DNA from 4 places in the Streptomyces qaidamensis genome. Region 1 is predicted to be linked to each of the others. Evidence: riboswitches for the same ligand, from Rfam matches in the RefSeq annotation. Region 1 holds a riboswitch; each other region holds the start of a gene.

Evidence for each region. Region 1 has a riboswitch for cobalamin ahead of A4E84_RS37160 (energy-coupling factor ABC transporter permease). Riboswitches for the same ligand answer to the same signal wherever they lie in the genome.
Region 2: linked by a shared signal. The riboswitch ahead of A4E84_RS12080 (prenyltransferase/squalene oxidase repeat-containing protein) and the one ahead of A4E84_RS37160 (energy-coupling factor ABC transporter permease) in region 1 are both predicted to bind cobalamin.
Region 3: linked by a shared signal. The riboswitch ahead of A4E84_RS09320 (cobalamin biosynthesis protein) and the one ahead of A4E84_RS37160 (energy-coupling factor ABC transporter permease) in region 1 are both predicted to bind cobalamin.
Region 4: linked by a shared signal. The riboswitch ahead of A4E84_RS26835 (ribonucleoside-diphosphate reductase subunit alpha) and the one ahead of A4E84_RS37160 (energy-coupling factor ABC transporter permease) in region 1 are both predicted to bind cobalamin.

What each region holds. Positions count from the first base shown of each region.
Region 1 is NZ_CP015098.1:8,483,885-8,488,615, reverse strand. Features, by position in the region: gene A4E84_RS37170 (MDR family MFS transporter) at 1-293, shown strand, start outside; gene A4E84_RS37165 (serine/threonine-protein kinase) at 528-1,952, shown strand; cobalamin riboswitch at 2,082-2,268, shown strand; gene A4E84_RS37160 (energy-coupling factor ABC transporter permease) at 2,299-3,000, shown strand; gene A4E84_RS37155 (energy-coupling factor ABC transporter substrate-binding protein) at 2,997-3,365, shown strand; gene cbiQ (cobalt ECF transporter T component CbiQ) at 3,372-4,121, shown strand; gene A4E84_RS37145 (energy-coupling factor ABC transporter ATP-binding protein) at 4,118-4,731, shown strand, end outside.
Region 2 is NZ_CP015098.1:2,764,928-2,769,658, forward strand. Features, by position in the region: gene A4E84_RS12065 (helix-turn-helix domain-containing protein) at 1-447, shown strand, start outside; gene A4E84_RS12070 (SAM-dependent methyltransferase) at 461-1,276, opposite strand; gene A4E84_RS12075 (phosphotransferase) at 1,311-1,991, opposite strand; adenosylcobalamin-variant (AdoCbl-variant) riboswitch at 2,112-2,200, shown strand; gene A4E84_RS12080 (prenyltransferase/squalene oxidase repeat-containing protein) at 2,322-3,536, shown strand; gene A4E84_RS12085 (SCO2322 family protein) at 3,533-4,162, shown strand; gene A4E84_RS12090 (CbiQ family ECF transporter T component) at 4,155-4,731, shown strand, end outside.
Region 3 is NZ_CP015098.1:2,128,991-2,133,721, reverse strand. Features, by position in the region: gene cobN (cobaltochelatase subunit CobN) at 1-978, opposite strand, end outside; gene A4E84_RS09325 (cobyric acid synthase) at 975-2,483, opposite strand; gene A4E84_RS09320 (cobalamin biosynthesis protein) at 2,485-3,492, opposite strand; cobalamin riboswitch at 3,596-3,734, opposite strand; gene A4E84_RS09315 (hypothetical protein) at 3,863-4,084, opposite strand; gene A4E84_RS09310 (inorganic phosphate transporter) at 4,119-4,731, opposite strand, start outside.
Region 4 is NZ_CP015098.1:6,014,364-6,019,094, reverse strand. Features, by position in the region: gene mctP (monocarboxylate uptake permease MctP) at 1-1,207, shown strand, start outside; cobalamin riboswitch at 1,342-1,467, shown strand; gene A4E84_RS26835 (ribonucleoside-diphosphate reductase subunit alpha) at 1,591-3,948, shown strand; gene A4E84_RS26830 (ribonucleotide-diphosphate reductase subunit beta) at 3,948-4,731, shown strand, end outside.

The DNA of each region.
Region 1 (4,731 bases):
GACTGCTCCCGGCCGCCGGCTTCGTGATCTTGCTCACCGTGGGGCAGATGCTGGTGGTGCCCGCCGCCCGCGCCTGGGTGCCCGACCTCGCCGCGGAGGGCCGGCTCGGGCTGTACATGGGGGCGCTGTCGTCCGTCTCCGGGCTGATCGTCCTGGCCGGCAGCGCGGCCACCGGCTTCCTGCTCGACCTGGGCCTGCCGGCCGCCGTGCCGTGGCTGGTCCTCGCGGCCGTACCGGCCCTGGCGGTGGCCGTGCTGCCGCGCCGTGAGAAGGGGGCGGGCGCGGCGGCCTGACACGGGCGCCGGTGTCCCAGGGCAACCGGGCGCGCGGGAGCGTCACCCCGGCGTGCGAGGTCTTCGCTCCGGGATTTTCCGGAACCGCACCCTGGGAAGACACCGCTGCGGAGATCGGTGGTCACGCCGCGCCAGTATCCTGGGTCGGCTGCGGCACCCCCCACCAATCCCCGTGCGTAAGCGGGGAGTTCGGCCTGCGGCGACGACCTTCCCACACGCATGAGACGAGGACGAGTGCTGCTAGCGGGCCGCTACCGGCTGGAAGTTGAGATCGGGCGCGGTGGAATGGGAGAGGTCTGGCGTGCGTACGACGAGACGCTCGCCAGAGCGGTGGCCCTCAAGCTGCTGCTGCCCCAGGACACCGACGCCACGGCAACCTCCCGGTTCCGTCTGGAGGCGCAGACCGCCGGGCGTCTCAACCACCCCAACGTGGTCGGCGTCCTGGACTTCGGCGAGTACGACAACCGGCTGTACCTGGTGATGGAGCTGGTCGAGGGCGACAGCCTCGCCGGGGTGCTGTCCGGCTCCGGCCCGCTGCCCGCCGAGCAGGTGGCCCGGCTCGCCGCACAGGCGTCCGCCGGGCTCGCCGCAGCGCACGGGCAGGGCATCGTGCACCGGGACGTCAAACCCGCCAACCTGCTGCTGGACACCCACGGCACGCTGAAGATCGGCGACTTCGGCATCGCGCGGTTCCTCGACGACCCCGGCGCCGCGCTCACCGCCACCGGCCAGATCGTCGGCACCGGCCTCTACCTCGCGCCCGAACGGGCCCTGGGCAAGCCCGCGGGGCCCGCCTCCGACATGTACTCCCTGGGCTGCGTGCTCTACCAGCTCCTCAGCGGCCGCCCGCCGTTCCAGGCCGACACCGCCGTCGCCCTGCTGCACCAGCACCTCGACTCGGCGCCCGTGCCGCCCCGCGAGCTCGGTGTCGCAGGGCTTCCCCCGGCGTTCGAGAACTACCTCCTCGGGCTCCTCGCCAAGCAGCCCGAGGACCGGCCCACCGCGGAGCAGGCCGCCGAGTGGTTCGCCGGGGGCGCCTGGCGGGGCCTGCCCGAGCCGCTGCCCGAGGTCTCACCGCCGCTGCGGCCGAAGCCCCCGTCCGCGCCGGCGCACACCGGCCCCGGCCCGTACGCGGCTGCCGAGACCAGCCACCCGACCACGTACGCACTGCCCGCGACCACGGGACACCGCACCGCCGCCCGGGCGGCCCAGGCGGGACGGTCGGGCCGCTCCCGCGGGCGCGGCGGGCTCGGCAGCCGGTCGAGAGTGGCCGCGACGGCCGCCGCCGCGGCGCTCTTCCTCGCCGCGATGCTCCTCGGCATGCGCTGGTTCTCGCCCGACACGACCACCGAGGGCACCGACCCCGACGCGTCCCCGACCGCGAGCAGCCCCGCCGCCACCCCGTCCGACGACTCCGCCTCGCCCATCACCTCCGATCCGGCGGCCGGCCGGCAGATCGCCACCACGCCGACCACCGGCACCGTGGCCGACGTCACTCCGTCCACGCCGCCCGCCTCCCCGACCCCTTCCCCGCCGGCGTCCGGCGCCCCGACCCCGACGCAGGGGGCGGGCGACGCCGGGCCGGAGCAGCCGAAGCCGGAGCAGCCGGTCCAGGCCGGGGAGGGCGACGACGGCGGGGACGACGGGGGCGACGACTGACGGGGGTCCCCGAAGCGTCCTCGCACCACGAGCGCCCGAGCACGTGGATCAGCCGGGGATGCGCCGGTGTGCGAGCGGGCGCCCCCTCGCGCGCCCCTTGGGCGGCTTGTCATCGCCCTTACCCCGGCCTTATTGTCACCAGGCCTTGGTGAACGGGAAATCCGGTGTGATGCCGGTGCGGCCCTCGCCACTGTGAATCGGGAAGTCCGGCTCCGGCCCCTCAGGGGGCAGCCACTGGGTCCTTGCGGCCCGGGAAGGCGGAGTACGGGCGGTGGTACCCGTCAGCCAGGAGACCGGCCAAGGCACGTCAACCATCCACGAGGTGCTGGAGAGGGTCTGCTGAGCCATGCACATAGCCGAGGGTTTTCTTCCTCCGGCGCACGCGGTCGCCTGGGGCGTCGCGTCGGCGCCGTTCGTCGTCCACGGAGTCCGGTCGCTCACCCGTGAAGTGCGCGAGCACCCCGAGAGCACCCTGCTCCTCGGGGCGTCCGGCGCCTTCACGTTCGTCCTGTCCGCCCTGAAACTGCCGTCCGTCACGGGCAGTTGCTCGCACCCCACCGGCACGGGCCTCGGAGCCATCCTGTTCCGGCCGCCCATCATGGCGGTGCTGGGCACCATCACCCTGCTCTTCCAGGCGCTGCTGCTCGCGCACGGCGGCCTGACCACGCTCGGTGCCAACGTCTTCTCCATGGCGATCGTCGGGCCCTGGGCCGGATACGCCGTCTACGCACTGCTGCGGCGCTCCAACGCGCCGCTGATGGTCGCGGTGTTCGCCGGTGCGTTCGTCGCCGACCTGTCCACCTACTGCGTCACCAGCGTGCAACTGGCGCTCGCCTTCCCCGACCCGGGCAGCGGATTCCTGGGCGCGCTCGGCAAGTTCGGTTCCATCTTCGCCGTCACCCAGATCCCGCTCGCGGTGAGCGAGGGCCTGCTGACCGTGCTCGTGATGCGGCTGCTGGTGCAGTCGAGCAAGGGCGAACTGACCCGGCTGGGCGTGCTCCTGGCCAAGAAGCAGTCACGGACCGAGACCGAGGCGGTGGCCCGATGAGCAGGAACACGAAGATCAACCTGGTGCTGCTGCTCGCCGTGGCCGCGCTGGCCGTGCTGCCCCTGGCGCTGGGCCTCGGCGACCACAAGAAGGAGCCGTTCGCGGGCGCCGACGCCGAGGCCGAGACGGCGATCACCGAGCTGAAGCCGGACTACGAGCCGTGGTTCTCGCCGCTGTACGAGCCGCCGTCGGGCGAGATCGAGTCGGCGCTGTTCGCCCTCCAGGCGGCCCTCGGCGCCGGGGTCCTCGCCTACTACTTCGGTCTGCGCCGGGGCCGCCGGCAGGGTGAGCAGCGGGCGCTGGAGCGCGAGGCCGGCAGCGCGCTCACCGGGGCCGCAGGGAAGTCCGCGGCGGAACGGGACTGAGCCGGGGTGCTGCCGATCGACGCGGCGGCGCACAGCAGTCGCTGGCGCCGCCGCCACCCCGTGGACAAGGCCGTGCTCGGACTCGGCCTCACCCTGCTCGCGATCTCCCTGCCGCCCTGGCCGGGTGCGGCCCTGGTGCTCCTGAGCGCCCTGGTGGTGCTGCTGGGGCCGGCCGGCGTGCCCGGGCGGCGGCTGTGGCGGGCCTACCGGGTGCCGCTGGGCTTCTGCGTGACCGGCGCGCTCACGCTGCTCGTCCAGGTGGGCGGTCCGGGCGGCTTCGTCTCCCTCGCCGCTGACGGGCCGGTCCGGGCCGGGGAGTTGCTGCTGCGGACCTCGGCGGCCTCCCTGGGCGTGCTGCTGTTCGCCTTCACCACGCCCATGTCCGACCTGTTGCCCCGCCTGGTCCGGGCGGGGATCCCCGCGCCGGTGGTCGACGTGGCGCTCGTGACGTACCGGATGAGCTTCCTGCTGCTGGACTCCGTGCGCCGTATCCGGGAGGCCCAGGCGGCCCGGCTCGGTCACACCGGCCGGGCCGCGGAGTGGCGTTCGCTGGCCGGGCTCGGCGCCACCGCGTTCGTCCGGGCCTTCGACCGGGCGACCCGGCTCCAGGCCGGACTCGCCGGGCGCGGCTACGACGGCACCCTGCGCGTCCTGGTGCCCGAGGCCCGGGTCTCGGTGCGCTTCACGGCCGCCAGTTGCGCGCTGCTCGCGATGCTGGCCGCCCTCACCTTCGTACTGGAAAGGCCGCTGACATGAGCGAGCCCGCCCTCGTCGCCCTGCGGGGCGCGTCCTACGCCTACGAGGACGGCCCCACCGTGCTCAGCGGGCTCGACTTCGAGATCCGAGCGGGTCGCGCGCTCGCGCTGCTCGGGCGCAACGGCAGCGGGAAGACCACGCTGATGCGGCTGCTCTCCGGCGGACTGCGGCCGCAGGAGGGCCGGCTGACGGTCGAGGGGCAGCCGGTGGCGTACGACCGCAGGGGTCTGACCCGGCTGCGGACCACCGTGCAGCTGGTGGTGCAGGACCCGGACGACCAGCTGTTCGCGGCCTCCGTCGAGCAGGACGTGTCGTTCGGGCCGCTGAACCTCGGCCTGGACGACACACAGGTGCGGGCGCGGGTGGCGGAGGCGCTCGCCGCGCTGGGCATCACCGCCCTGGCCGACCGGCCCACCCATCTGCTGTCCTACGGCCAGCGCAAGCGCACCGCCATCGCGGGCGCGGTCGCCATGCGGCCCCGCGTGCTCGTCCTCGACGAGCCGACGGCCGGACTCGACCCCGACGGCCAGGAGCGGCTCCTCACCACCCTCGACGGACTGCGTACCGCGGGCACCACGGTGGTGATGGCCACGCATGACGTCGACCTCGC
Region 2 (4,731 bases), 5.7 Mb from region 1:
GCACACCCGGACGCGGGTGCGGCGGAGACCGACCGCCGGGTCGCGCTGCGGATGACCCGCCGGCGGATCCTGGACCGGCAGCCGGCGACCCAGCTGTGGGCCGTGATCGACGAGGCGGCGCTGCGCCGCCCGGTGGGCGGTATCCGTGTGATGCGAGACCAGCTCAGGCATCTCATCGACATGTGCCGGCTCCCGCACGTCACGGTGCAGATCCTGCCGTTCGCGGCGGGCGCGCACGCCGCGGAGGGCGGTCCGGTCACCATTCTGCGGCTGCCCGGCGGGCAGTTGCCCGACGTGGTCTACCTGGAGCAGCTCACCACCGCGCTCTACCCCGACCGGCCGGCCGACATCGAGTGCTACTGGGACGCCATGAACCGGCTGGTGGTCGAAGCCGAGTCGCCGGACGAGACTCCGACCATCCTGCACCGCATCCTTCAGGAGACCTGAGCCGCCGGGCGGTTCAGCGCTTGAGGGCGACGCCGCCGTACTGGTGCACCTCTGCCGGAAGCCCCAGTGCCGCCGCGTCGGGACGCCAGCGCGAGCAGGAGGCCACGCCCGGTTCGAGCAGTTCCAGGCCGTCGAAGTAGCGCGCGATCTGCTCGGGGCTGCGCAGGATGTACGGGATCGAACCACCGTCGTTGTACTGCTGGATGGCGCGGACGTAGTCCTCGCTGGTGTCGGTGGAGTCGTACTGCACGAGGTAGCTGCCGGGGGGCAGGGCGTCCACCAGCTGCCGGACGATCGAGCGGGCCTCGTCGTGGTCCTCGACGTGGCCCAGGATGCCCATCAGCATGAGGGCGACGGGCCGGTCGAAGTCCAGGGTCTTCCCTGCCTCCCGGACGATCGTCCCCGGCTCGCGCAGGTCGGCGTCGACGTAGTTGGTGACGCCTTCCGGCGTGCTGGTGAGCAGGGCGCGGGCGTGGGCCAGCACCAGGGGGTCGTTGTCGACGTAGACGATCCGGCTCTCCGGGGCCACCCGCTGGGCGATCTGGTGGGTGTTGTCCACGTTGGGCAGGCCGGTGCCGATGTCCAGGAACTGGCGGATGCCCTCCTCGGCGGCCAGGTGGCGGACGGCCCGGGCGAGGAAGTAGCGGGCGGCGCGGGCGCCGGTCTCGATGCCGGGGAAGATCTCGCGGAACGCGTCACCGGCCACCCGGTCGACTTCGTAGTTGTCCTTCCCGCCCAGCCAGTAGTTCCAGATCCGGGCCGAGTGCGGCACCGAGGTGTCGATCTTGGGGAACGGCTCCTGCTCGGGGTTCTCCGCCTGGTCGGTCATGGACGCTCCTGCGTGTGAGATCGGGGGCCCCACGTTAGCCGGTCTCCGCCTTGGAGAGGATCAACTCCGCTGCGGCAGCGAGGAGTTCGACTTCGGCCCGACCCATCGTCGGATTGGCACCCCGGCGGCGCAGGGCCTCGGTCAGGGCTGTGCGGGTGAGCGGGGACGGGCCGTCGAGGAGGGCGGTCAGCATGGTGTCCGCGGGTGCGGCGAGGGAGTCACCGGCGACGGCGGCCTGCGCGAGGACCACCGCGGTCGCCGCCCAGTCCAGGCCCGGGTCGCCCTCCTCCGCGTCCGACCAGTCGATGACGCGGGGGCCGCCGGGCGTGAGGATCACGTTCTCGGGGTGCAGGTCCAGGTGGAGCACGCGGACGGCCGGGTCGGTGGCGCGCAGGGCGGGAACGGCGTGCAGGTCGCGCAGCAGCCGGGCGAGGACGGCCCCTGCCTCGGCCACGTCCAGGGTGCCCGCCAGGCAGGCCTGGAGCATGGTCGGGCCACAGAGCCGCTCCATGACCAGGTCGGTACGCGAACCGGAGGGCCGGACCCGGGGCACGGGATAACCGTGGGCGCGCACGTGCTCCATCACGGCCCCCTCGGCCGCCGCGTCACCCCCGCCCTCGCGGTCCCGACGCAGCACCCACGCCGCGTCGATCTCGAACACATCGGCCCGGCGCCCGGATCCGAGCAGCTTTCCCGGCGGTGGCGAGATCGGCATGAAGCGAAGCTACCCCGCATCCGCGGTGCCCTCACCGACCTGCCCGCACGTGACCAAGCCCCCACCCGGCCCCCTCGGCCGCATTCCTGCGTCCGGGTACAGTGAGCGGGTCGTCATCACACCGTACGGGGGGAAGCCGGTGCAATTCCGGCGCTGACCCGCAACCGTGAACCGCCGCCCAGGCGGTGAGCCGGATCGCCCCGTACGGTTCGTGACCGGCTCACGTGCCCGGCAGACCGCCGGTCACGGCACCGTCGAGGTATACGGAGCCGAGCCGCCGGGGTGTCCCGTGCTGCCCGGCTCCCCCACAGGGAGAGGCACCCGCCGATCATGAACGTCCGCCGCAGCGCCGCGGTCCTGGCCGCCGTCGCCGTGATCGGCGCCGCCACCCCGGCCGCCGCCGACCCGTCCCCGTCACCGTCCCAGGCGTTCCCCTCCGCCCTGTACGGCGACAAGGACCCGAAGTTCGACGGCGTCTGGCGCCAGTCGCTCGCGCTGCTCGCGCAGGACACCGTGGGTGTGAAGCCGGCGGCGAAGTCCGTGCAGTGGCTGACGCGGCAGCAGTGCGCGGACGGCTCCTTCGCCTCGTACCGCCCCGACCCCACCACCGCGTGCGACGCCAAGACCATGCGCGACACCAACGCCACGTCCGCCGCCGTGCAGGCCCTCACCGCGCTCGGCGGGCACGACGACGTCACCCGCAAGGCAGTCGGCTGGCTGAAGTCCGTCCAGAACGAGGACGGCGGCTGGGGCTACGCGCCCGGCGGGGCCAGCGACACCAACTCGACGTCGATCGTCATAGGCGCGCTCGCCGCCGCGGGCGAGAAGCCGGACCGGGTCGAGAAGGACGGCAAGTCGCCCCACGACGCGCTGCTGAAGCTCGCCCTGCCCTGCGGCGGGGACGACGACGGCGCCTTCGCGTTCCAGCCGGACAAGAAGGGCGAGCTCGCCGCCAACGCGGACGCCACGGCGGCCGGTGTGCTCGGCGCGCTGGGCAAGGGCATGGTCGTCGAGCCCGGCAAGAAGTCCGACGCGACCTGCGAGAAGGCCACGACGCCGCAGCAGGCGGCGGCGAACGGGGCGGGCTACCTCACCGCCGCCCTCGCCGAGGACGGCAACCACCTCATGTCCGCCCTCGCCGGCGCCGAGCCCCAGCCCGACTTCGGCAACACCGCCGACGCGGTCGTAGCGCTCGCCGCGCAGGGGGACACCGCGCAGGCGGAGAAGTCCGTGCGGTGGCTGGAGAAGAACTCCGCGTCCTGGGCCGCGCAGAGCGGTCCGGCCGCCTACGCGCAGCTGATCTTCGCCGCCCACGCGACGGGCACGGACCCGCGCGACTTCGGCGGCGCGGACCTCGTCAAGCAGCTGGGCGCCACGGGCCCGGCCCCGCAGACCGCCGGGAAGACCAAGTCCGAGGCCTCGGACGAGAAGGAGGACTCCGGCTCGGACTTCTTCGGGGTCTGGTGGTACGTCGGCGTCTGCCTGGTCGCCGGCATCGGCATCGGGTTCCTGTTCACCGGCCGCAAGAAGCAGCAGCAGCTGTGATCCGCCGGGCCGTTCTCGTCCTCCTGGCCTCGCTCCTGCTGTGCGCGGGCGCGGGCCAGGCCCAGGCCGCCGGTTACCGGTACTGGTCGTTCTGGGAGCGCGACGCCGGCCGCTGGGTCTACGCCACCCAGGGCCCGTCCCTGGCCCGCCCCTCGGACGGCGACGTCCAGGGCTTCCGCTTCGCGGTGAGCGAGGACTCCGCGAGCGCGGTCCGGCCGCGCGGCACGGCCGGCTTCGCGACGATCTGCGCGAAGACGCCCGCGCGGGAGGGCAGGAAGCGGGTGGCCCTGGTCATCGACTTCGGCACACCGTCGGACGCCCCCCGGGGCGAATCCCCGCCCGCCGCCCGCACGGCCTGCGCCCGGGTCGCCCCCGACGCGACGACGGCCGAGGCCCTGGCCGCGGTGGCCAAGCCGCTGCGCTACGACACCAACGCTCTGCTGTGCGCGATCTCGGGCTATCCGGAGAAGGGCTGCGGCGAACAGGTCTCCGGGAAGCAGCACAAGCCGACGGCGGAGAAGAACTCCCCCTCGGACGACGGGCCGTCCCTGGGCCTGATCGGCGGTATCGCCGTGGTGGTGGTCCTGGGCGGCGCGGCGATCTGGCAGGTACGGCGGCGTGGATAGCAGCCCTCGGCGTCGAGGCCGGGCTCAGCTGCACCCCGGCGCCTGGTGGCTCTGGTCCCTCTCCCTCGGCACCGCCGCCACCCGCACCACCAACCCCCTGCTCCTCGCGCTCCTCGTCTCCGTCTCCGCCTACGTCGTGGCGACCCGCCGCCCCGACACCCCCTGGTCCCGCTCCTACGGCGCCTTCGTCAAACTCGCCCTCGCGGTGATCCTCATCCGTCTCGTCTTCGCGATCGTCCTCGGCTCCCCCGTCCCGGGCACGCACACCCTCCTCACGCTGCCCGAACTCCCCCTTCCCGCCTGGGCGCAGGGCATCCGCCTCGGCGGCGAGGTCACCGCGGAAGCCCTCACCTTCGCGCTGTACGACGGTATGCGGCTGGCCACGCTCCTCATCTGCGTGGGCGCCGCGAACGCCCTCGCCAACCCCTCCCGGCTCCTCAAGTCCCTTCCGGGCGCCCTGTACGAGATGGGGGTGGCGGTCGTCGTCGCCCTCACCTTCGCCCCGAGCCTCATCGCCGACGTCCAGCGGCTGCGCGCCGCACGCCGTCTGCGCGGGCGCCCGGACAGCG
Region 3 (4,731 bases), 6.4 Mb from region 1:
CTTGTGCCGCAGTCGCGCATGCCGTACGGCGATACCGGCGACGCGTGCCGCGCGCTCCGGGTCGGCGACGTAGACGGGCACGTCGTCCGGGCCCTGCTCCTTGAAGGAGAACGGCACGGTGATCAGGCGCCCGTCGAACTCCGGGATCGCCACCTGCATCGCGGCGTCCATGGGGGACAGGGCGGCGTCCGAGTCCGCCCAGGCCTGCCGCGACGACGTCAGGCACAGGCCCTGCAGCACGGGGATGTCCAGTTCGGCGAGGGCGCCGATGTCCCAGGCCTCCTCGTCGCCGCCCGCCGAGGCCTGCGAGGCGTGGGTGCCGCCGGCCGCGAGGACCGTGGCGACCAGGGCGTCGGCCTGCCCGAGGATCTCGTACAGCCCCTCGTCCGCCCCGCGCAGCGAACCGCAGTACACGGGCAGCGCGTTGGCGCCCCGCGCCTCGATCGCGTCGCACAGGGTGTCGACGAAGGCGGTGTTGCCGCTCAGCTCGTGGGCCCGGTAGAAGAGCACGCCGACGGTCGGACGGCCCGGCACGAGCTCACGCTCGCCGTGGACGCCGTACTCCGGCATCTTCCGCGGCTCGACGAACCCCTCACCCGTCAGGAGCACGGTGTCGGACAGGAACCGGGCGAGTTCGGTCAGGTTCTCCGGCCCGCCCTCCACGAGGTACTTCAGCGCCTCCGCGACGACACCGGCCGGGACGGACGACTCGGCCATCAGCTCCGCGTCCGGCACGGCCTCGCCGCCGAGCAGCACGGTGGGGACGCCGGAGGCCCTCAGCGCGGCCAGCCCGTCCTCCCAGGCCCGCTTGCCGCCGAGCAGCCGGACGACGGCGATGCCGGCTCCGTCCAGCAGGGCCGGAAGCTCCTCCTGTACGTCCACGCGGGTCGGGTTGCCGATCCGGTAGTCGGCACCGGAGGCGGCCCGGGCCGCCAGCAGGTCCGTGTCGGCGGTCGACAACAACAACACAGTGCTCATGCGGGCGCTCCCGGTGGAATGAAGGGCAGTCCTTGCGGCGCGCCGGACTCGATGAGCCGCCACAGCGCGTCCGTGTCCGCGTGCTGTTCGATCAGGTCGCCGAGCCGGTCGAGCTGCTCCTCGCGCAGCGCGGCGAACGAGGTGTCCGGCGCCGGCACGAAGCGGCGGCCCGCGGCGGCCGCCACCTCGCGCAGAAAGGCCCGCCGGAAGCCGTCCGACTCCAGCGAGCCGTGCCAGTGCGTGCCCCAGGTCTGGCCGACCCGGCAGCCGTCCAGGAAGGGGGTCCCTCCCGTGACGTCGGCGACGCCGTGGTGGATCTCGTAGCCCTCGACGCGTTCCCCGAGGGCCTCACCGGACGGCCGGGTGAGGGTCTTCTCGCGGGCGAACCGCACCCGCACGGGCAGGATCCCGAGCCCGTCGACGTGCCCTCTGCGGCTCTCGACGTCGTCCTCGATGTGCTCGCCGAGGATCTGGAAGCCGCCGCAGATGCCGAGCACGGGCCGCTGCTCGGCGACTCTGCGGACCAGCGCCTCGGCGAGGCCCCGCTCGCGCAGCCACTCCAGCGCCCGGACCGTCCCCCGGGTGCCGGGCACGATGACGAGGTCGGCGTCGGACAGCTCCTCCGGCCGGTCCACGAACCGCACCACGACGCCCGGTTCGGCGGCCAGGGCGTCCACGTCGGTGAAGTTGGACATGAGCGGCACGGCACAGACCGCGACGCGCAGCACGTCCTCGCCGACCGGCGGGGCGACCACGGACTCCCGTACGGCTCCCCGCAGGGAGACCCGCAGCCCGTCCTCCTCGTCGATCCCGAGCCCGTGCCGGAACGGCAGCACGCCGTACGTACGCCGCCCGGTGAGGCCGAGCAGCATGTCCAGCCCCGGCTCCAGCAGGGAGACGTCCCCGCGGAACTTGTTGACGAGGAACCCGGCGACACATGCCTGGTCCTCGGGCGACAGCAGCGCCACCGTCCCGAAGAACGAGGCGAACACCCCGCCCCGGTCGATGTCGCCGACCACGAGCACGGGCAGCCCGGCGTTCCGGGCGATCCCCATGTTCACGATGTCCGTCCGCCGCAGATTGATCTCGGCGGGAGAACCGGCCCCCTCACAGATCACCGCGTCATACGTGCCCCGCAACTGCTCCAGGCAGTCCAGCACCGTCCCGAGCAACTGCTGCTGCCGGCCGCCGTGGTAGCCGCGCGCGCTCAGCTCCCCGACCGGCTTGCCCAGCAGCACGACCTGACTGCTCTGCTCGCCACCGGGCTTGAGCAGCACCGGATTCATCAGCGCGGTCGGCTCGATGCGGCAGGCCTGCGCCTGCATGGCCTGCGCCCGCCCGATCTCGGCCCCCTCCGTCGTCACGAAGGAGTTCAGGGACATGTTCTGCGCCTTGAAGGGCGCGACCTTCACGCCCTGGCGCACCAGCCACCGGCAGATCCCGGCGGTCACGACGCTCTTGCCGGCGTCGGAGGTCGTACCGGCGACGAGAAGCCCACCGCTCATGTCATTTCCCCCTCTTCAGCGACCGCGCGCCCTTGAGCGACGGCGCACTCCCGAGCGACCGGACGCTCCTGGACAACCGCGCACTCGTCAGCAACCGCGCGCCCGCGCACACCCCGAGCGCGAGCCAGGTGACGCGCTTCGACAGCCGCACGACCCGCTCGACGTCGTGCGTGCCGACGGCCCGCCCCCGCGTGTTCAGCACGGGCCGGTGCTCCACCCGCCCGCCGTACGAGAGCGTCCCGCCCAGCCGCACCCCGAGCGCCCCGGCGAACGAGGCCTCCACGGGCCCGGCGTTGGGACTCGGATGGTGCGCCGCGTCGGCCCGCCAGGCCCGCACGGCCCCCCGCGGATCCGGCCCGGCCAGGGCGGCGAGTACGGCGGTCAGCCGCGCTCCCGGCCACCCCGCGAGGTCGTCCAGGCGCGCGGAGGCCCAGCCGTAGCGCCGGTAGCGGGCCGACTTGTGCCCGACCATGGCGTCCAGGGTGTTGACGGCCCGGAACCCGAGCAGCCCGGGCACCCCGCCGACGGCCCCCCACACCAGGGCCCCCACCACCGCGTCGGAGGTGTTCTCGGCGACGGACTCGACCACGGCCCGGGCCATGCCGTCGGCGTCGAGGGCCTGCGGATCCCGCCCGCACAGATGCGGCAGCCGGGCCCGGGCCGTCTCGACGTCCCCGGCCTCCAGGGCCCGCCCGATGGCCTGCGCCTCCCGGGCGAGCGAAGTCCCCCCGACGACGGCCCAGGTGGCGGCTGCGGTCAGCGCGACGGAGGCGACGGCGGACGTCCGCACGGCCCGCGCGGCGACGGACCCGAGGGCTACGGCCCCTCCGGCACAGACGGCGGTGTGCAGCGTGCCCCACCCGCGGTGGTCCCGCCACAGCACCCGTTCCACGGCACCCGCGGCCCGTCCGAACGCGGCGACCGGATGCCCCCGGCGAGGATCACCGAGCAGCAGGTCACCGATCAGACCGGCGGCGGCGCCGTACGCGAAGACGCGACCGGCACCCATGGGCTCAGCCGGCCGGGTGGGCGGGCAGGGGTGGGGTGTTGAACCTCGGTCGGCAGCCGCGCATGGCGATATGTGTCCTCACTCAGGGTGTCCACGCCCTGGTTCGACGAGACCGGCGGTGAGAGTTCCTGGCTCCCGGGGATTGCTACCCCGGTGACAGTGGCGGGACCGCGCCGGACTTTCACCGGCTTCCTCTCCTGCCGCCGTATTGGCCCCGGCAGTCCACCACGGCCGCGAACCGCCGTCAACTTGCCGTTGACCTGCGAGGGGAGAGTGTGGAGAACCCCACATCCCCATGCGCACACACGACGACCGGGCGGCACAGGAGTCAGGTCCCGTGCCGCCCGGCGGACGATGTGCGGTCGGGCCGTCAGGCCACGATCAGATAGATGCCGTACCCGACGGCCGCCGCGCACGCCGCGAAGCACGCGTACGCGCCGGTGACCGCGAGGCCTGCGGACCCGCCCTGGGCCACCGCCCGCTCGCGGCGGGTCAGACCGGTGATGCCGAGGGTGAACAGGCCCACGAGAGCCACGGTGACCACGAGGCTGACGCCGAACACGGAGCCGAGGGCCACCCAGTCGATCTTCATATCGGAGACTCTTCCTTGTTGCCGGTGGGCGGGGTCAGACCGTGGTGGTCGTGGAGGCCGTCCGCTCGGCGGTGGCCTGGGCCGGGAACGACGGCACCGGCTCCTCCGCCGGCGTGCCGGCCGGCGGCGGCGTCACCGCGGCCATCGCCGTGGTGACCACGCCCGCGGGCTCGGCGTCGTCGGTGTCGTTGACGTTGGTGTGGTCGACGATCTCCCGCCGCGACAGCTTCCAGATGGCCGCGCTGGAGGAGACGAGGAAGACGGCCACCACCGCGGTGCCCCAGGCGCCGAAGCCGGTGACGTACTCGGCGAGAGCGCCCACCAGGGCCGCCGCCGGCAGCGTCAGACCCCAGGCGACGAACATCCGCGTCGCGGTCGACCAGCGGACGACACCGCCCTTGCGGCCGAGCCCAGCGCCCATCACGGCGCCGGAGACGGAGTGCGTCGTGGACAGGGAGAAACCGAGGTGCGAGGAGGCCAGGATGACCGTGGCCGCGGAGGTCTGGGCGGCGAAGCCCTGCTGCGGCTGGAGGTCGGTCAGGCCCTTGCCCATGGTGCGGATGATGCGCCAGCCGCCCAGGTACGTGCCGAGCGCGATCGCGACGCCCGCGGAGAGGATGACCCACATGGGCGGGTCGGAGTCGGGG
Region 4 (4,731 bases), 2.5 Mb from region 1:
GCCGTACATCGCGCTCCAACTGGTCGGCATCCAGGCCGTGCTGGACGTCATGGGCGTCGGCGGCGGCGAGAACACCAACTGGTTCATCAAGGACCTGCCGCTGCTGATCGCGTTCGGCGTGCTGGCGGCGTACACGTACTCGTCGGGTCTGCGGGCCCCCGCGCTCATCGCGTTCGTGAAGGACACGCTGATCTACATCGTCATCGCGGTGGCGATCATCTACATCCCGATCAAGCTGGGCGGCTTCGACGACATCTTCGCCAAGGCCGGTGAGGCGTACAGCCAGACCAACCCGGCGACGGGCGCGCCGCGCGGTGCGCTGACACCGGCCGAGCCGGGCCAGTGGACGTACGCCACACTGGCGTTGGGCTCCGCCCTGGCCCTCTTCATGTACCCGCACTCGATCACGGCGACGCTGTCCTCGAAGAGCCGTGAGGTGATCCGGCGCAACACCACCATCCTGCCGCTGTACTCGCTGATGCTGGGGCTGCTCGCGCTGCTCGGGTTCATGGCGATCGCGGCCGGCATCAAGGTGCAGAACGGGCAGCTGGCGATCCCACAGCTGTTCGAGACGATGTTCCCGGACTGGTTCGCGGGCGTTGCGTTCGCGGCGATCGGCATCGGCGCGCTCGTGCCGGCGGCCATCATGTCCATCGCGGCCGCGAACCTCTTCACCCGCAACATCTACAAGGACTTCATCAAGCCGGACGCGACTCCCGCGCAGGAGACCAAGGTCTCCAAGCTGGTGTCGCTGCTGGTGAAGGTCGGCGCCCTGGCCTTCGTCCTCACGATGGACAAGACGGTCGCCATCAACTTCCAGCTGCTGGGCGGCATCTGGATCCTGCAGACCTTCCCGGCCCTGGTCGGCGGCCTGTTCACGCGCTGGTTCCACCGCTGGGCCCTGCTGGCGGGCTGGGCGGTCGGCATGGTCTACGGCACGGTCGCCGCGTACGGCGTGGCCTCCCCGACCCAGAAGCACTTCGGCGGCTCCGCGAAGGAGATCCCGGGCATCGGGGAGATCGGCTACATCGGCCTCACGGCGTTCGTCCTGAACGTGGTGGTGACGGTGGTCCTCACCTTCGTCCTGAGGGCCCTGAAGGCCCCCGACGGCATCGACGAGACCAAGCCGGAGGACTACACGGCGGACGCGGGCGACCCGGGGGTCAAGGTCGAACTCCCGCCCGCGACGGCCGGTTCCGCGCACTAGCCTCAGGGGCGCGGGGAACTGCGCGATCAACCACGAACAACCCTCAGTGGGCCGCCGTGAGCACTCCTCACGGCGGCCCACTGTCGTATCCGACACAACATCTGGGGGTGCCGTCGGAACCCAACACAAGATGTATGCTCATGCTCGCTGCCGCCGCAGGGGAATCCGGTGCGAATCCGGAACTGTCCCGCAACGGTGTACTTGTGCATGTTCCGTGCACAAGCGTCAGTCCGAGGACCTGTCGGCAGCGCACCCGGCCACCCGGCCGTGGTGCCCCGACGTCCGGGCCTCGTGGAATGGGCCGGTGGACGCGACGCCGCGTGCGCTCGCGTGCTGCCGCCTGCCCTCGACGAGGCCCCGTGCCGAGCGAGGGAGAGCCCCACGTGACCATCGCGCCAGCCGAAGAGGTCTCAGCCACCGAAGAAGCGCACGACGCCCCCGGCGCCGCGCTGTTGCGGACCCTGACCGAGCTGACCGCCGACCTTCCCGACGCCGAGCCCGGCCGGGTCGCCGCCGCCGCGCTGCGCGGCCGGTCCGCCGCCGCGGACGAAGCGGAGTTGCGGGAGCTGGCGACGGAGGCCGCGGCCGGTCTGATCTCCGAGGACCCCGCCTACTCCCGGCTGGCCGCCCGGCTGCTGACCATCGGCATCCGCGAAGAGGCCGCCTCGCAGGGCGTCACGTCCTTCACCGAGTCCGTGGCGGCAGGCCACCGCGAGGGCCTCATCGCCGACCGCACCGCCGAGTTCGTCCGGCTGCACGCGGCCCGGCTCGACGCGCTCATCGACACCCGCGCCGACGACCGCTTCGGCTATTTCGGCCTGCGCACCCTGCACAGCCGCTATCTGCTGCGCCACCCGCTCACCCGCAAGGCCGTCGAGACGCCCCAGCACTTCATGCTGCGGGTCGCCGCCGGTCTCGCCGAGGACGACACCCGCCGCTCCGTCGACGAAGTCGCCGCGCTCTACCGGCTCATGAGCCGCCTCGACTACCTCCCCTCCTCCCCCACCCTCTTCAACTCGGGCACCCGGCACCCGCAGATGTCGTCCTGCTACCTCCTCGACTCCCCCAAGGACGAGCTGGACTCCATCTACGACCGGTATCACCAGGTGGCCCGGCTGTCGAAGCACGCCGGCGGCATCGGACTCGCGTACTCCCGCATCCGCGCCCGCGGTTCCCTGATCCGTGGCACCAACGGCCACTCCAACGGCATCGTCCCGTTCCTGAAGACCCTCGACGCCTCGGTCGCCGCGGTGAACCAGGGCGGCCGCCGCAAGGGCGCCGCCGCGGTCTACCTGGAGACCTGGCACTCCGACATCGAGGAGTTCCTGGAACTGCGCGACAACACCGGCGAGGACGCCCGCCGCACGCACAACCTGAACCTCGCGCACTGGGTGCCGGACGAGTTCATGCGCCGCGTGAACGCGGACGCGCAGTGGTCGCTGTTCTCCCCCGCGGACGTGCCCGAGCTGGTCGACCTGTGGGGCGAGGAGTTCGACGCCGCGTACCGGGCGGCCGAGGCGAAGGGCCTCGCGAAGAAGACGCTGCCCGCCCGTGAGCTGTACGGCCGCATGATGCGCACCCTCGCGCAGACCGGCAACGGCTGGATGACCTTCAAGGACGCCGCCAACCGCACCGCCAACCAGACGGCCGAGCCGGGCCACGTCGTCCACTCCTCCAACCTCTGCACGGAGATCCTGGAGGTCACCAGCGACGGGGAGACGGCGGTCTGCAACCTGGGCTCGGTCAACCTGGGTTCCTTCGTCGACACATCGACCGGGGACCTCGACTGGGAGCGACTGGACGAGACCGTCCGCACGGCCGTCACGTTCCTCGACCGGGTCGTGGACATCAACTTCTACCCGACCGAGCAGGCGGGCCGCTCCAATGCCCGCTGGCGCCCGGTCGGCCTCGGCGCCATGGGCCTCCAGGACGTCTTCTTCAAGCTGCGCCTGCCCTTCGACTCACCCCAGGCCAAGGCCCTGTCCACGCGGATCGCCGAGCGGATCATGCTCGCCGCGTACGAGGCCTCCGCCGACCTCGCCGAGCGCAACGGACCGCTTCCCGCCTGGGAGAAGACCCGTACGGCCCGGGGCGTGCTGCACCCCGACCACTACGACGTGGAGCTCACCTGGCCGGACCGCTGGGCGGCCCTGCGTGAGCGCGTCGCCACGACCGGTATGCGCAACTCGCTGCTCCTCGCCATCGCCCCCACGGCCACGATCGCCTCCATCGCGGGCGTGTACGAGTGCATCGAGCCGCAGGTGTCCAACCTGTTCAAGCGCGAGACGCTGTCGGGCGAGTTCCTCCAGGTCAACTCCTACCTGGTCGACGAGCTGAAGCGGCTCGGCGTGTGGGACGCCCGCACCCGGGAGGCCCTGCGCGAGGCCAGCGGCTCGGTGCAGGACTTCGCCTGGATCCCGGAGGACGTGCGCGCCCTCTACCGCACGGCGTGGGAGATCCCGCAGCGCGGCCTGATCGACATGGCGGCGGCCAGGACCCCGTTCCTGGACCAGTCCCAGTCCCTGAACCTCTTCCTGGAGACGCCGACCATCGGCAAGCTCTCCTCGATGTACGCCTACGCCTGGAAGTCCGGGCTGAAGACCACGTACTACCTGCGCTCGCGCCCGGCGACCCGCATCGCCCGCGCCGCCCGGGCCACCGTCCCCGTGCAGGCCACCCCGGACCCCGAAGCGGTCGCCTGCTCCCTGGAAAACCCCGAGTCCTGCGAGGCCTGCCAGTAATGAGCACCCAGAACCTTCTCGACCCCGGCTTCGAGCTCACCCTGCGCCCCATGCGCTACCCGGACTTCTACGAGCGCTACCGGGACGCCATCAAGAACACCTGGACCGTGGAGGAGGTCGACCTCCACTCGGACGTCGCCGACCTGGCCAAGCTGTCACCGGCGGAACAGCACCTCATCGGCCGGCTGGTCGCGTTCTTCGCGACGGGCGACTCGATCGTCGCGAACAACCTGGTGCTGACGCTGTACAAGCACATCAACTCCCCCGAGGCGCGGCTCTACCTGAGCCGCCAGCTCTTCGAGGAGGCCGTGCACGTCCAGTTCTACCTGACGCTGCTCGACACCTATCTGCCCGACCCGGAGGACCGCTCGGCGGCCTTCGCGGCCGTGGAGAACATCCCGTCCATCCGTGAGAAGGCCTCGTTCTGCTTCAAGTGGATGGACTCGGTGGAGAAGCTCGACCGGCTGGAGACCCAGGCCGACCGCCGCCGCTTCCTGCTCAACCTGATCTGCTTCGCCGCGTGCATCGAGGGCCTGTTCTTCTACGGCGCCTTCGCGTACGTGTACTGGCTCCGCAGCCGGGGCCTGCTGCACGGCCTGGCCACCGGCACCAACTGGGTGTTCCGCGACGAGACGATGCACATGTCGTTCGCCTTCGACGTGGTCGACACCGTCCGCAAGGAGGAGCCGGACCTCTTCGACGACCGGCTCCAGCAGGAGGTGACGGACATGCTCCGGGAGGCCGTCGAGGCCGAGCTGCAGTTCGCGCGGGACCTGTGCGGGG